3 regions of the Geobacillus uzenensis genome follow, and region 3 is predicted to be linked to each of the others. Evidence: riboswitches for the same ligand, from Rfam matches in the RefSeq annotation. Region 3 holds a riboswitch; each other region holds the start of a gene.

Region 1 (4,608 bases), on a different contig from region 3:
AACATTGGCTTCGCTTGTTCCAAAATTTCCGCATGCGGCACGTTCGACGCGCCGACTTTCAGTTTGACCAATCCGCCGCCTTTGTCCTCGCCAGCGGCGTTTTCATCATTGTTGTTGCCGCCGCACGCTGCTAACGCAAACACCAAGAGGGCGGCCAACAGAGCGCCAAGCCATTTTTTCATTTGTTTCTTCCTCCTTTATCGTTTATCAATTTTCGAAGTGACAAAGTCACCGATCCACTGAATGACAAAGACGATGATGAGCACCAAAACGGTCGCGACAAACGTCACATCGTTATGGCTGCGCTGGAACCCTTCCAAATACGCCAAGTTCCCAAGCCCGCCGGCGCCGACAACGCCGGCCATCGCCGTATAGCCGACAAGCGACACAGCGGTGACGGTAATCCCGGAGACAAGCGCCGGGAGCGATTCAGGCAGCAGCACTTTCCAAATGATCGTCCACGTCGAGGCGCCCATCGCCTTCGCCGCTTCAATGACCCCTTTGTCAATTTCGCGGAGAGCGATCTCGACCATGCGGGCGTAAAACGGAGCCGCGCCAATGATGAGCGCCGGCAGCGCCGCGTTGGCTCCGAGCATCGTCCCGACGAGCCATTTGGTAAATGGAATAAGCAAAATAATTAAAATAATGAACGGAATAGAACGGAAAATATTCACAAACGCAGCAATGACCATATTGGCCAACCGGTTCTCCCATAGGTTTCCCTTTGCCGTTAAAAATAAAAGCAGTCCGAGAACGACCCCGAAGACGAACGTCGCCGCGACCGCCATTCCGGTCATGTACAACGTCTCAACCGTCGCCGCCCACATCGTCTCCCATTGCACGTTCGGCAGGAGGTTAGCGAGCATCGTGAATCACCTCCACCGCCACTTGCTGGCTGCGAATATAGTCAAGCGCCCGGGCGATTTCATCCGCCGCGCCGTCGATGTGCACAAACAGCACGCCGTAGGCGCCTTGATGGGTTTGTGAAATTTTCCCTTGCAAAATGTTCATGTCCACGGCAAACTGCCGCACGACTTGCGTGATGAGCGGCTGGCCGGCCGCCTCGCCGACAAACGTCAACTGCGCGATCGCCCCGTTCGGGTATTGGCCAAACAAATGGGAAACCGCTTCTTCCGTTTCCTCTGGTTCGACCAACTGCTTGACGAACCGTTTCGTAATCGGCTGCTGCGGGTTGCGGAAGACGTGCAGCACTTCGCCTTGCTCGACGATTTTGCCGCTCTCCATCACTGCCACGCGGTCGCAAATTTTACGGATGACGTGCATCTCGTGCGTAATCAGCACGATCGTCAGTCCGAGCCGCTTGTTAATATCGACAAGCAAATCCAAAATCGCGTCCGTCGTTTGCGGATCCAATGCCGATGTCGCCTCATCGCAAAGCAATACTTTCGGGTTGTTGGCGAGCGCACGGGCAATGCCGACCCGCTGTTTTTGCCCGCCGCTTAGCTGCGACGGATACGCATCTTCCCGCCCGGCAAGCCCGACAAGCTCGATGAGCTCATCGACCCGCTTTTGCCGCTCGTCTTTCGGAACGCCGGCAATCTCAAGCGGAAAGGCGATATTTTCCCGCACCGTCCGCGACCAAAGCAAGTTGAAGTGCTGAAAAATCATCCCGATTTCTTGGCGCGCCTTGCGCAGCTCCCGTCCTTTAATGCGCGCCATATCGCGGCCGGCGACGATCACCTGGCCGCTCGTCGGCTTTTCGAGCCCGTTTAACAGCCGGATGAGCGAACTTTTCCCCGCACCGCTGTAACCGATAATGCCGAAAATTTCCCCTTCACGAATGTCGAGCGACACGTTGTCGACAGCTGTCACCGATCCATTCGCCGCATGATAAATTTTCGTCACTTGTTCAAGTGTAATCATCGTTTCACCTTCCTTCCTCTCAAGGCGGCGGAGCGCAAAAGAAAACCTTTCTGCCCGCAGAGAACAGAAAGGTATTATCTACCATTCCGTCTCTTATCTCCCAAAGCAGGCCGCTTTGTGTGAATTGGCACCTTTTCAGCGGACGCGCTGACGGTTGCCGGGCTTCATTGGGCACATCCCTCCACCTCTCTTGATAAGAGCGCAACAATCGCCTATTCAATTGATTACGAGTGTGATTGTATCATTGGATGTCGAACAGTGTCAACAAATTTTTTACCCAACATGACGATACGGCTTGGCCAAATGGAGGAGCGATTCCAGCAACAACATATGGCGAAAGCTTCCCGATACGTACACTTCCTGCAGCCGGACGAGCTGCTGCAGCTTCAGCTCGCCGCTCAGCAACGACTCAAGCGCTTTCGTTGAGCCGCGCACCGTTAACGTGTTTCGTTCGTCCTTTTCGCTTGCTGCGGCAGCCGGCTCCTTGCCGATCGTCAGCAAAGCGACGCCTTCTTCACTCTCAAAGCGCACACACAATTGCTCATCCGGCAAAATCGGCAATAAATGGCGCAACATTTGCATCCGTTCCATGAACTGTCCCACTAACTGACGCACTTCCATTGACCATCCCCCCATCTCCCTTTGTTCCCTTTATTTCCATACAGAGGGGGAGGAATCCTTTACAAAAATCTCGACAGTCATTGTGGCGAACCAACGCTATTTTTGTCATTTCCAAAGAAATATGTCAAATGGCGTCAAAAAAAGGCAGGTAGTCAGCGCGGCAACCGAGCTTGAATTTCCTCATACAAGTAAGGGACGGAATGAAACGCATACCATTTGCCGGCCATCGTTCCGCCAACAAAAAGAAGCAAGCAAGGAACGCTTTCAATTTTCCAAACGGCTGCTTGCTCCGGAATATAATTCACGTCTGTTTCGTAAAACGGCAGCGCCGGAAACAGCTCTTCAACCACCGTCAACATCCGTTTCGCCAGCTGGCACGTGCCGCACAGCGGAGTATACAAATAAAGAGCCATAAGCGGCTGCTCACTCACCGTCCGTTGGACCTCTATTCGTTCAATCGGTTTCACTCGCCTCTTCCTCTCATTAACGAGTCGATGCGGACGTCAAAATGCGCGCGCAGCAGCACTTGGGCTAAATGCCAAGGCGGAGCGGCAGCCACTTCGCGGTACGCCCGGTCAATATAAATATGTTCCGCCTCCGGAAACATGCGGCGAAACTGCCGACGCAACTTCTCCCCTGCCTCATCGGCGTCCGCAAGCACGTATACATCCTGGCCCTCCAGCTCATCAGCCAGCTCCTCAAGGCGCGCATCACTGATCGTGCCGTTCGTGCAAATAATGACGACCGGTTCGTTCAGCACGGCCGCCACTTTTTGTTTATCTGATCGACCTTCTACGATAATCACTTTTTCTGCCCGTCGCATGTCCGACCCACCTAACTTCAAAAAGGATACCATATTGTATGTCCTGCGCCGGCAAAAGGTTGAAAAAAAAGCAACGGCCATCCACCGTTGCCTTTTAACACCATCCCGCCTCCCCGTCGCAATCGACATATTTTTGGTCCGGTTCAACGGTAGCGGTCACATCTTTGTAGATTTTTCCGTTCTGTTCGGTATACCCATTTTTCAACTGGACGGCCGCCGGAAGCGGAAAGCGCCCGATGAGCTCCCCTTCCTCGTACAAGTCCAACGAGCGGCCGTTCAGCTTGCCGGTCACCCGGTCCGTAATATCGATGCGCGTTCGTTGCAGCGCCATCGGGAGCACCCCTTTTCAATCAAGTTCCGGTATGTATAGAGTGCCCGAAATCGGAGGCGGAGATTGCAGGAACGTTTATCCTTCGTTGACCATCGCCTCGTATTGTTCAGCCGTCAACAAGTTGTCGACTTCGCTTAAATCGTTCGGTTCAACGACAATCATCCACGCTTTTTCATACGGCGATTCATTCACATATTCCGGGTTGTCGTTTAACGCTTCATTCACTTCGACGACCGTGCCGCTGATCGGCGCATACAGTTCCGAAACGGTTTTCACCGACTCGACGCTGCCGAACGGCTCATTCGCCGTAATTTCCGTTCCGACTTCCGGCAGCTCGACAAACACGATGTCGCCAAGCTCTGATTGGGCAAAATCGGTAATGCCGATGCGCACTTTGTCCCCTTCGACGCGCACCCACTCGTGCTCTTTAGAATAGCGAAGTTCTTTTGGCGTGTTCATCGAATCCCTCCATTGCGACAAATTGTATTCTTTTTCATCATAACCGATTTTCGACAAAAACTCACTGAGTTCATTTCATTTTGGTGAAAATTTTTATCTTTCTGCCGACAGACGCCCGGCGAAAAACGACTCATACGCTTGCTCGCGAAATCCGACAATGACCCGTTCGCCATCCGTTAACATCGGCCGTTTCACTAACATCCCGTCCGAGGCGAGCCACTCGAGCATCTCCTCCTCCGATGCGCCGTCAAGCTTGTCCTTTAATCCGAGCTCGCGATATTTCATCCCGCTTGTATTGAAAAATTTTTTAAGCGGCAGTCCGCTTTGGCGATGCAAGCGGGCCAGCTCCTCTTTCGTCAGCGGCTCGTCGACAAGGTGCACCGTTTGCACCTCGATCCCGTGCTCATCAAGCCACCGTTTCGCCTTCCGGCACGTCCCGCATTTCGGATACCAATACAACGTCAGCGCCATAGCTACCCTCCTTTACAAC
Region 2 (4,608 bases), on a different contig from region 3:
AAAACCGCTTCCCCGTTTTGGGCGTACACGTCGGAAATGATGTTGTTGTCGACCGTATGGACGTGCAACACGCAGCCAGCGTTCGTCTGCCCATAAATTTTTGTATGCAACAGCGTCTCCGCTGACGGCTTTACATGTGTTTGCTCCGCTGGTCGGCCAGCGGCGTCAACGAGCAGAAAATCTTCGTCTGTCTGCTTCCGTTTGTCTTTGCCGCTGGCCGTGACAAGAAAGGTGAGCGGATCGTTTGTCACTTTGATCGATAAATTGCCGCTTGTCGCGAAAAACCAGTCACGGGCGGCAAGCTCGGCCTTCACCTCGGCGAGCTCGTTCCATTTTTGCACGACGATGCTCATGCCGTCACCTCCATCTGCTGCAAATGATCCATCACATCAAAAAACGTCGCAAACGGCGCATGGGGCAAATCGAGCGCTTGGCATTTTTTGAGCAGAAAATCGCGCGCCAGCACGTAATCCGCTTGTTTTGCCGCCGCTAAATCGGTAATCGAATCGCCGATGACGACATGATACCCGTTCGGGTGGGCCAGCTTCCGAAGAAGCGACGGCTTGCAGCAGCCGCAGCCGTTTTGGCACTCGCCGTCGCACGCGTAGGGCCATGTGATGCGGATCGTCTCGCCGCTGAAATCGGAGCCGTTGCAAAAAATGCGCTCTCGTTCGATGATCCCGTCAAGCAGCGGGTAGACAAAAAAGTCGATCCCGCCGCTCACCACATAGAGCGGAATGCCCTGCTCTTTCGTCCAAGCGGCGAATTCGCGAAACCCTTCGCGCAAACGGGCGGTGCGCCGCAGGAAATCGACGATCTCGCCCTTTAGCGAAGACGGAAGGAGGGAAAACATGTTTCCGACCCCTTCTTGAACCGAGATGCGCTCGGCGAGAATGTCGTCTTTGAGCGCCTCCCACTCCGGCGGGGCAAACTGTTTCATAATAGCGATAATGTTGTCGTTTTCCGTAATCGTGCCGTCAAAATCACAAAAGAGAACAAGCTGTCTTGTCATGCTTCCACCTCAACAGCGCCCCAGCGGTCGATCGCTTTTTGCAGCGCTTCGTTTTCTGTCGCCGCTTCGCGGAGCAGACGGCCGGCAAGAGCCGCGTCGATGGCAGCGCGAAACGCCTGCCCGCCGCCGATCGCCCCGTCCGGATGGCCATGAATGCCCCCGCCGGCGTTGACGATGCTGTCAAGGCCGAAATCGCGGACAAGAAGCGGCACGAGCCCCGGATGAATGCCGGCCGATGGCACCGGAAACGCCCGCGCAAACGGCTCTTGTTCATCGGTGAGCGCCCGGGCGATGCCAAGCGCCTGCTCGCGCTCAAGAGCGACGCTGCCGTACGGCGACGGGAACAGGACGAAATCAGCTCCTGCGAGCCGCAACAGCTTGCCGAGCAACAGCGACGGGGCGACCCCGTAAAACTCAGACGGCGTGATGGCGCCGCTAAACGCCGGATGAGCCATGATCGGCACGGTGATGTTCTCATCCGCGCGCAGCTCTTGCAACACATCAAGCCCGTAGGCGAACACGTTAAACAACAGCACGTCGGCGCCAAGCTCGGCGGCCCGTTTCGCTTTCTCTTTCAGCTCAAACGTTTTGCCGGTCAAGTTGACGGCATACAGCGTCCGTTTGCCCGTTTGTTCATACACTTCCCGAAGCGCGGCCTTTCCTTCCGTAATCCGCTTTTCCAACGGCAGCTGCTCGCTGTCAAACAAAATTTCGTCATCTTTCACTAAGTCGACGCCGCCAAGCGCCTGTTTTTTCAATTCGGACGTCAAATACGCCAAATCGCGGCCAATGATGCCTTTAAAAATGCTCATCAACAGCGGGCGGTCATGCACCCCAACTTTTTCGCGAATGCCGCTGATGCCAAAGCGCGGCCCCGGGAATTGCCGCTTCCACTCGTCCGGAAACTCAAGGTCAAGCAGCCGCACTTCCCCATCAAGCGACAGCTTGCCGAACGTCGTCACCAAGAGCGCCGGCAAATCAGCGCTGAAGTTGACCGTCGGATAGGCGATTTTGACGATCGCCCGCTTCAGCCGCTTGCCGAAATACGCGTTCGTCCGCTCGCTTTCGCCAAGCTCTTCCATAGCGACGACTTCCCCTTTATGTTTGCGAAGCTGCTCCTGCTCCAACGCCGGCAAGTCGGTCCATGTGCCGACCGTCAAGCCGAGCGCGATTCCTTCCGCCTTTTTACGAATGTCTTTCTCGTCATGAAGCAAATACGTTGCAATCACTGCACTCATCATTCATCCCTCTTTCCAAAGAAAAAAGCCTCTTCATAAGAAGAGGCGTCATTCGTTTATGGCGCTCTTCTTATCTCTCAGCGTTTCCGCTGCAAGAATTAGCACCGTGCTTGAATGTACCAAGCCGGTTGCCGGGCTTCATTGGGCTCGTCCCTCCGCCTGCTCTTGATAAGAATGCTTGCGTAACTATACACTTGTCAAACAATTTTGGCGAGTATGGCAAATTTACTTTGAATTATGACAGCCTTTGCCGCCGTTGTCAATCATTTTTTTCAAAACAGTCCGAGGCGTCCGATCCGTTCGGCTGCTTCACAGAGCCTCGCCTCATCGGTCAACAGGCCGACGCGCACATACCCTTCGCCGTGCTCGCCAAAACCGATGCCCGGAGCGACGGCAACATGCGCCCGCTCAAGGAGCACATCGGCAAACTCAGCCGACGACCATCCTTTCGGTACGGGGAGCCAGGCGAAAAACGACCCGGACGGCGCCGGTGCTTCCCAGCCGATGCCGCGCAAGGCAGAAATGAACGTATTGCGGCGCGCTTCATACAGGGCGACAAGCTCGTTGACGCAATCTTGCGGGCCGAGAAGCGCTGCGGCCGCCGCTTCCTGGACGGCGCCGAACAGGCTGACGTACAAATGGTCTTGCAGCAGCTCAAGCGCCCGAATGATCCGCTCGTTGCCGACGGCAAACGCGACGCGCCAGCCGGCCATATTGTACGTTTTCGAAAACGTGTAAATTTCAACCCCGACGTCTTTCGCCCCGTCAACTTCGAGGAAGCTGACCGGCTTTTTGCCGTCAAAACCGATCGCCCCATAGGCAAAGTCGTGCACGACGGCAATGCCGTGCTTGGCGGCGAACGCCACCGTCTCGGCGAAAAACTCGTTCGTCGCCGTCGCACCGGTCGGGTTGTTCGGATAGTTTAAAAACATCAGTTTCGCCTGGTCGGCGACCGCCGCCGGAATGGCGCTGTAATCGGGCAAAAATTGCTGCTCGGCGACAAGCGGCATCATTTCCATCCGCGCGCGGGCGAGCGCGATTCCCGACCAGTAATCCGGATAGCCTGGATCCGGGACGAGCACCGCATCGCCCGGGTTGACGAGGCAAAGCGGCAGCTCGACAAGCCCGGCCTTGCCGCCAAACAAAATGGCGACTTCGCGGGTCGGGTCAACCTCAACTCCGTATTCGCACGCATAAAAGGCGGCAACGGCTTCTTTCAAAAAGGAGTAGCCTTGAAACGGCGAATATTTATGGTACTTCGGATTGGCCGCCGCCCGTTGCATCGCCTCAACGATATGCTTCGGCGTCGGCTGGTCCGGATTGCCTTGCCCTAAATTAATGACATCATGCCCGGCCTTGATTTTCTCTCCCACTTTGGCGACAAGCGAAGCAAAAAACTGCTTCGGCAGCTGTTCAAGCAGTTCGGAAAATGGAAATTCGATCGTCATCGCCCACACCTTCTCAAAAATTCTTCCTTCTCAAAAATTCTTGAAATTCTAGTGCAAAATCATATATCGTAAAAAGCAAAATGTAAAGCAAATTTTTTTCATTGGGGTGAAAAACAATGACCATCCGCATCGCTTGCCTCCAACTCGATATCGCGTTTGGCGATCCGCAAACGAACGAACAGCAAGCCGAAACAGCCGTGCAATCCGTCGCCAACGAAGGAGCCAACATCGTCGTGCTTCCGGAACTATGGACGACCGGCTATGACTTGACGCGCTTGGACGAAATTGCCGATGACGATGCCGTGCGGGCGAAAGCGTTCGCCTCCCGCCTGGCGCAAACATATGGCGTCCATTTCGTCGCCGGCTCAGTCGCCAAAAAAACCGCTGCCGGTGTGACGAACACGATGATTGTCGCCGACCGAAGCGGCCAAATCGTCAGTGAATATAGCAAACTTCATCTGTTCCAACTGATGGATGAGCATTTGTATTTGCAGCCGGGAAACGAGCCAGGCTTATTTTCACTTAGCGGGCTGCCGTGCGCTGGGGTCATTTGCTATGACATCCGATTTCCGGAGTGGATTCGCGCCCATGCGTTGGCCGGAGCGGAAGTGCTGTTTGTCGTCGCCGAATGGCCGCTTCCCCGCCTTCACCATTGGCGGACGCTCCTGATGGCGCGGGCGATTGAAAACCAATGCTATGTCGTCGCTTGCAACCGGGCCGGACGAGACCCGAACAACGTGTTCGCCGGCCATTCGCTCGTCATCGACCCGTGGGGCGAAATCATCGCCGAGGCCGATGAAAAGCCGGGCGTTCTTCTAGCGGACATCGACCCGGCGCTCGTTAAAGAGGTCCGTGCGCGCATCCCGGTGTTTGCCGACCGCCGGCCGCGCGATTACGACGAGGCGGCAAA
Region 3 (4,608 bases):
TGATCCCCGGCACTTCATGGTGCAAAAACTCGGCGTTGCGCGCGCTTACCAGCGGCATAATGCCAATGTAGATCGGCGTGGCGAGATGTTTCGTTGCTTCATATATTTGCAAGATTTTTTCTTCCGAGTAAACCGGTTGGGTCAAGAAATAGTGAGCGCCGCATTGAATTTTTTTCTCCATTCGCTCGACCGCTTTATCCAAATGGCGGACGTTCGGATTGAAGGCCGCACCGATCGAGAAGTTCGTTTTTTGCCCGAGCGGTTTGCCCGAGTACGATAATCCCTCGTTGAATTGGCTGATCAAGCGGATGAGATCGAATGACGACACATCATACACGGACGTCGCTCCCGGGAAATCGCCGATTTTCGACGGGTCGCCGGTAATGGCGAGCACGTCGGTGATGCCGAGCGTATGCAACCCCATCAAATGCGACTGCAGGCCGATCAAGTTGCGGTCGCGGCACGTAATATGCACGAGCGGGCGGACGCCGAGCCGCTCTTTCACGATCGTGGCGACGGCGGCGTTGCTGATGCGCGGCGTGGCAAGTGAGTTGTCAGCTAACGTCAGCGCGTCGATGCCGGCGTCATGGAGCGCTTTCGCCCCAGCGAGAAACTTGTCAATGCCGAGTTGCTTCGGCGGATCGAGTTCGACAATGACCGAGCGGCGCGTGCGGGCGAGCTCGGGAAGCGGAGTCGGCGCGGGCCGATCGGCTTGCACCGATACAGATGCCGTGCGCCGCTTCACCGTTTTTTCCGTCACCGGCGTCCGGTCGGCGAGCGCCTTTGCCATTGCCTCAATATGTTTCGGCGTCGTGCCGCAGCACCCGCCGATCAAGCGCACCCCTTGATCGCGGAACGCTTTGGCCGCCTCTTCAAAATATTCCGCGTTCGTTTCATAGACAAGCCGGCCGTCGCGGTAATCCGGGAGGCTCGCGTTCGGATACGCCGACAAAAATGCGCGATTGGGCAGGGGCACTTCCTCAAGCGACTGAATCATATAGTGCGGACCAAGCCGGCAGTTGAGCCCGACAACATCGGCCCCGAGCGCCTCCAGGCGGCTAAGGGCGTCCGCGAGCGGCGTGCCGTCTTGCAAAACGCCGACTTCATGGAGCGACACATGGGCGATAATCGGCAAGTCCGTCTCTTTGCGCGCGATGGCAAGCACCGTCTCCAACTCTTCCAAATCGTAATACGTCTCCAGCAGCACACCATCAACCCCTTCGGCAAGCAGCACAAACAGCTGCTCGCGAAACGTCCGCTTCACTTCGTCAAGCGGTACGACGCTTTTGTTCAATGTGCGCAGCCCTCCGATCGTTCCGAGCACGTACGCCCCCCCATTGGCTGCTTGCTTCGCCAGTCTTACAGCGGCGCGATTGATCGCCGGCACCTCGTCTTGCAAGCCGTAGCGCGCGAGTTTCACATAGTTGGCGCCGTATGTATTCGTCTGAATGACATCGGCGCCCGCCGCGATATACGCTTCATGAATATGAATGATTTCGTCTGGATTCGATAGATTCAATTCTTCAAAACAACGGTCGACGCCATGCGAATATAACAGCGTCCCCATCGCTCCGTCGGCGATGAGAATGCGTTGTTTCAACTCATCGAGCAGCCCCACGTTTGATTCCCCCATTTCGTTGTAGTAAAAGAAAAAAGCCTTCTAAGAAGAAGACTTTTCATTCGCTTCTTCTTATCTTCCAGGCTGTTGCCTGTCTGGATTTAGCACCTTGGCCGCGGGCCAGGTTGCTGAGGGTTCACCGGGCCAGTCCCTCCCCCTCTCTTGATAAGAATGTCCGTATGCGGTTGTTTATTTCGTCTTGACTATTACTATATAATTTAATGTATTTTTTGAAATTATTCAATACGGTGAAGCAAGGAAATTTGAAAAAACGATCAATGAGACAGCGGCTTTCCGCATTGCGGGCAAAATTGGAAGCTGTTCTGCGGAATAGTCAGCCGCTTTTTGTTTTTTAGTCGCCGACATGGCGGAAAGCATATTTTTCCGTTGCACTTTCTACTCTCCTATGTTCTAATTAGGAATAGTGAACATCAAGAAGATGGGGGGCTGAAAGTGAACGGAGAAATCATCCGCTTCGAGCGAGTGACGAAGGAATACGACGGCGCAGCCGTACTGGATGATGTCAGTTTTGCGATGGAGCGCGGGAAGTTTTATACGCTGCTTGGACCATCGGGTTGTGGGAAGACAACGATTTTGCGGCTGATTGCCGGGTTTATCGAGCCGACGGAAGGAACGATTTATTTCCACGGAAAGCCGATTCAAAACGTCCCGCCGAACAAACGGCAAGTCAACACTGTTTTTCAAGACTATGCATTGTTCCCTCATCTCGATGTGTTTGAAAACGTTGCGTTTGGTTTGCGCGTGAAAAAGATGAAAGAAACCGACATTCGCGAGAAAGTGAGGGAAGCGCTTCGGTTTGTCAACTTAGACGGCTATGAGCGCCGCCGCATTCAAGAAATGTCAGGCGGCCAGCGTCAGCGCGTCGCCATTGCCCGGGCGATTGTCAATGAACCTGAGGTGCTGCTCTTGGATGAACCGCTGTCAGCCTTGGATTTGAAACTGCGCACGGAAATGCAGTATGAACTTCGTGAATTGCAGCGCCGATTGGGCATTACGTTTATTTTTGTCACGCATGATCAAGAAGAAGCGCTGGCGATGTCCGATTACATTTTTGTTCTGAATAAAGGGAAAATTCAGCAGTTTGGGACGCCGAAAGACATTTACGACGAGCCTGTCAATCGATTCGTCGCCGATTTCATTGGCGAATCGAACATTTTGTCAGGGCGCATGATCGACGATTTCCTCGTCGAATTTGCCGGCAAACAGTTTGCGTGTGTTGACCGCGGCTTCGCGCCAAACGAACCGGTCGATGTCGTCATCCGCCCGGAAGATTTGGAGCTCGCGGCGCCGGAAGACGGGCAGATCGTCATCCGCGTCGATTCGCTCTTATTCCGCGGTGTCCATTATGAAATTTGCGGCTATGACGAAAACGGCAACGAATGGCTTGTCCATTCGACGAAAAAGGCCGAAGTCGGGGAAACGGTCGGCCTTCGTTTTGAACCGGAAGCGATTCACGTCATGCGACTCGAAAAGGAGGATGAGGACGCATGACGGAACGGGCGTGGCGGAACTGGTATTTAATCCCTTATGGCATTTGGCTTGTGCTGTTTGTCGTGGCCCCGATTGTCTTTTTGGTGTATGAATCGTTTTTGGATCTTGACGGCCATTGGACGTTGTCCAACTACAAATCCGTGTGGACGCCCATTTATTTGAAAATGATGGCGTATTCGTTTTGGTATGCGTTTTTAATCACGCTTGTGTCGCTGCTCATCGGCTATCCGACCGCCTATTGGCTGACGAAGACGCGGCACAAGCAGCTATGGCTGTTGTTGCTTATTTTGCCGATGTGGGTGAATTTGCTGCTGAAGGTGTATGCGTTTTTAGGGCTGTTCGGCACGTACGGGCTGGCCAACGCTTTGTTGAAAGCGCTGGGCGTCGGGCCGCGGCAGCTGTTGTTCACCGATTTCAGTTTTGTCTTTGTGTCGGTGTACATTTTTATTCCGTTTATGGTGCTGCCGATTTTCAACGCGCTGGAGGAGCTGCCGCCATCGCTTGTCGATGCCGCCCGCGATTTGGGCGCTTCGGCTTGGACGACGTTCCGCCGCGTCGTCTTTCCGCTCACGCTTGGCGGAGTGAAGGCCGGCTGCCAAGCGGTATTCATCCCGGCGCTGTCGCTGTTTATGATTACACGCCTTGTCGCTGGCAACCGCGTCATTACGCTCGGCACCGCCATTGAGCAGCATTTTCTTGTCACCCAAAACTGGGGGATGGGGGCGACGATCGCTGTTGTGTTAATGATCGCCATGGCGGTCATCGTCATCCTGACAGGAAGCGGAAGAAAAGAGGGAAGCCGATGAAACGGATGCAGGCGTGGGGACGTGTGTACTTGTTAGTCGTGTTTGCCGTGATGTATATGCCGATTGTGTATTTGATGTATTATTCTTTCAACAGCGGCGGGGCGATGCACGATTTTCAATCGTTCACGCTCAAGTGGTACCGCGACGTGCTGTCCGACGACCGCTTGCTCATCATCGTTTTGAATACAATCGTCGTTGCGCTGCTGTCGGCGGCGGTTGCGACGATACTTGGGGTCATCGGAGCGCTCGCCGTTTACTATGTCAAGCGGCAGCGAACGAAAAACGCTCTTCTCGCCCTCAACAACGTGCTGATCGTCAGCCCCGATGTCATCATCGGCGCTTCGTTTTTGCTGCTGTTTACAATCGCTGGCATCAAGCTCGGCTTTACGTCCGTGCTGTTGTCTCATATCGCGTTCAGCGTGCCGATTGTCGTGTTGATGGTGCTGCCGAAACTGGAAGAAATGAGCCCGACGCTGATTGATGCGGCTAGAGATTTAGGAGCCAGTCATTGGCAAGTGCTGTCCGGTGTGGTGCTGCCGTTTTTGGCTCCGAGCATATGGGCGGGCTTTTTCATGGCGCTCACGTATTCGCTCGATGACTTTGCCGTGACCTTTTTTGTCACGGGAAATGGGTTCTCGACGCTGTCCGTGGAAATTTATTCGCGGGCGCGCC

Evidence for each region. A riboswitch is a leader RNA that binds a small molecule or an ion and turns the genes downstream of it on or off. The one in region 3 is predicted to bind S-adenosylmethionine.
Region 1: it holds a riboswitch for S-adenosylmethionine, as region 3 does, so the genes downstream of both, B9L21_RS00995 (methionine ABC transporter ATP-binding protein) here and B9L21_RS12265 (bifunctional homocysteine S-methyltransferase/methylenetetrahydrofolate reductase) in region 3, are expected to answer to the same signal.
Region 2: it holds a riboswitch for S-adenosylmethionine, as region 3 does, so the genes downstream of both, mtnW (2,3-diketo-5-methylthiopentyl-1-phosphate enolase) here and B9L21_RS12265 (bifunctional homocysteine S-methyltransferase/methylenetetrahydrofolate reductase) in region 3, are expected to answer to the same signal.

Annotation. Positions count from the first base shown of each region.
Region 1 is NZ_NEWL01000001.1:217,412-222,019, reverse strand. Features, by position in the region: gene B9L21_RS01005 (MetQ/NlpA family ABC transporter substrate-binding protein) at 1-182, opposite strand, end outside; gene B9L21_RS01000 (methionine ABC transporter permease) at 198-866, opposite strand; gene B9L21_RS00995 (methionine ABC transporter ATP-binding protein) at 856-1,884, opposite strand; SAM riboswitch class I at 1,975-2,084, opposite strand; gene B9L21_RS00990 (sterol-binding protein) at 2,158-2,505, opposite strand; gene B9L21_RS00985 (thioredoxin family protein) at 2,658-2,972, opposite strand; gene B9L21_RS00980 (toprim domain-containing protein) at 2,969-3,328, opposite strand; gene B9L21_RS00975 (YusG family protein) at 3,423-3,659, opposite strand; gene gcvH (glycine cleavage system protein GcvH) at 3,735-4,118, opposite strand; gene B9L21_RS00965 (arsenate reductase family protein) at 4,212-4,589, opposite strand.
Region 2 is NZ_NEWL01000006.1:812,360-816,967, forward strand. Features, by position in the region: gene B9L21_RS11555 (methylthioribulose 1-phosphate dehydratase) at 1-353, opposite strand, end outside; gene mtnX (2-hydroxy-3-keto-5-methylthiopentenyl-1-phosphate phosphatase) at 350-1,012, opposite strand; gene mtnW (2,3-diketo-5-methylthiopentyl-1-phosphate enolase) at 1,009-2,250, opposite strand; SAM riboswitch class I at 2,318-2,425, opposite strand; gene B9L21_RS11570 (pyridoxal phosphate-dependent aminotransferase) at 2,523-3,698, opposite strand; gene B9L21_RS11575 (carbon-nitrogen family hydrolase) at 3,815-4,608, shown strand, end outside.
Region 3 is NZ_NEWL01000007.1:81,824-86,431, reverse strand. Features, by position in the region: gene B9L21_RS12265 (bifunctional homocysteine S-methyltransferase/methylenetetrahydrofolate reductase) at 1-1,618, opposite strand, end outside; SAM riboswitch class I at 1,688-1,790, opposite strand; gene B9L21_RS12260 (ABC transporter ATP-binding protein) at 2,072-3,130, shown strand; gene B9L21_RS12255 (ABC transporter permease) at 3,127-3,936, shown strand; gene B9L21_RS12250 (ABC transporter permease) at 3,933-4,608, shown strand, end outside.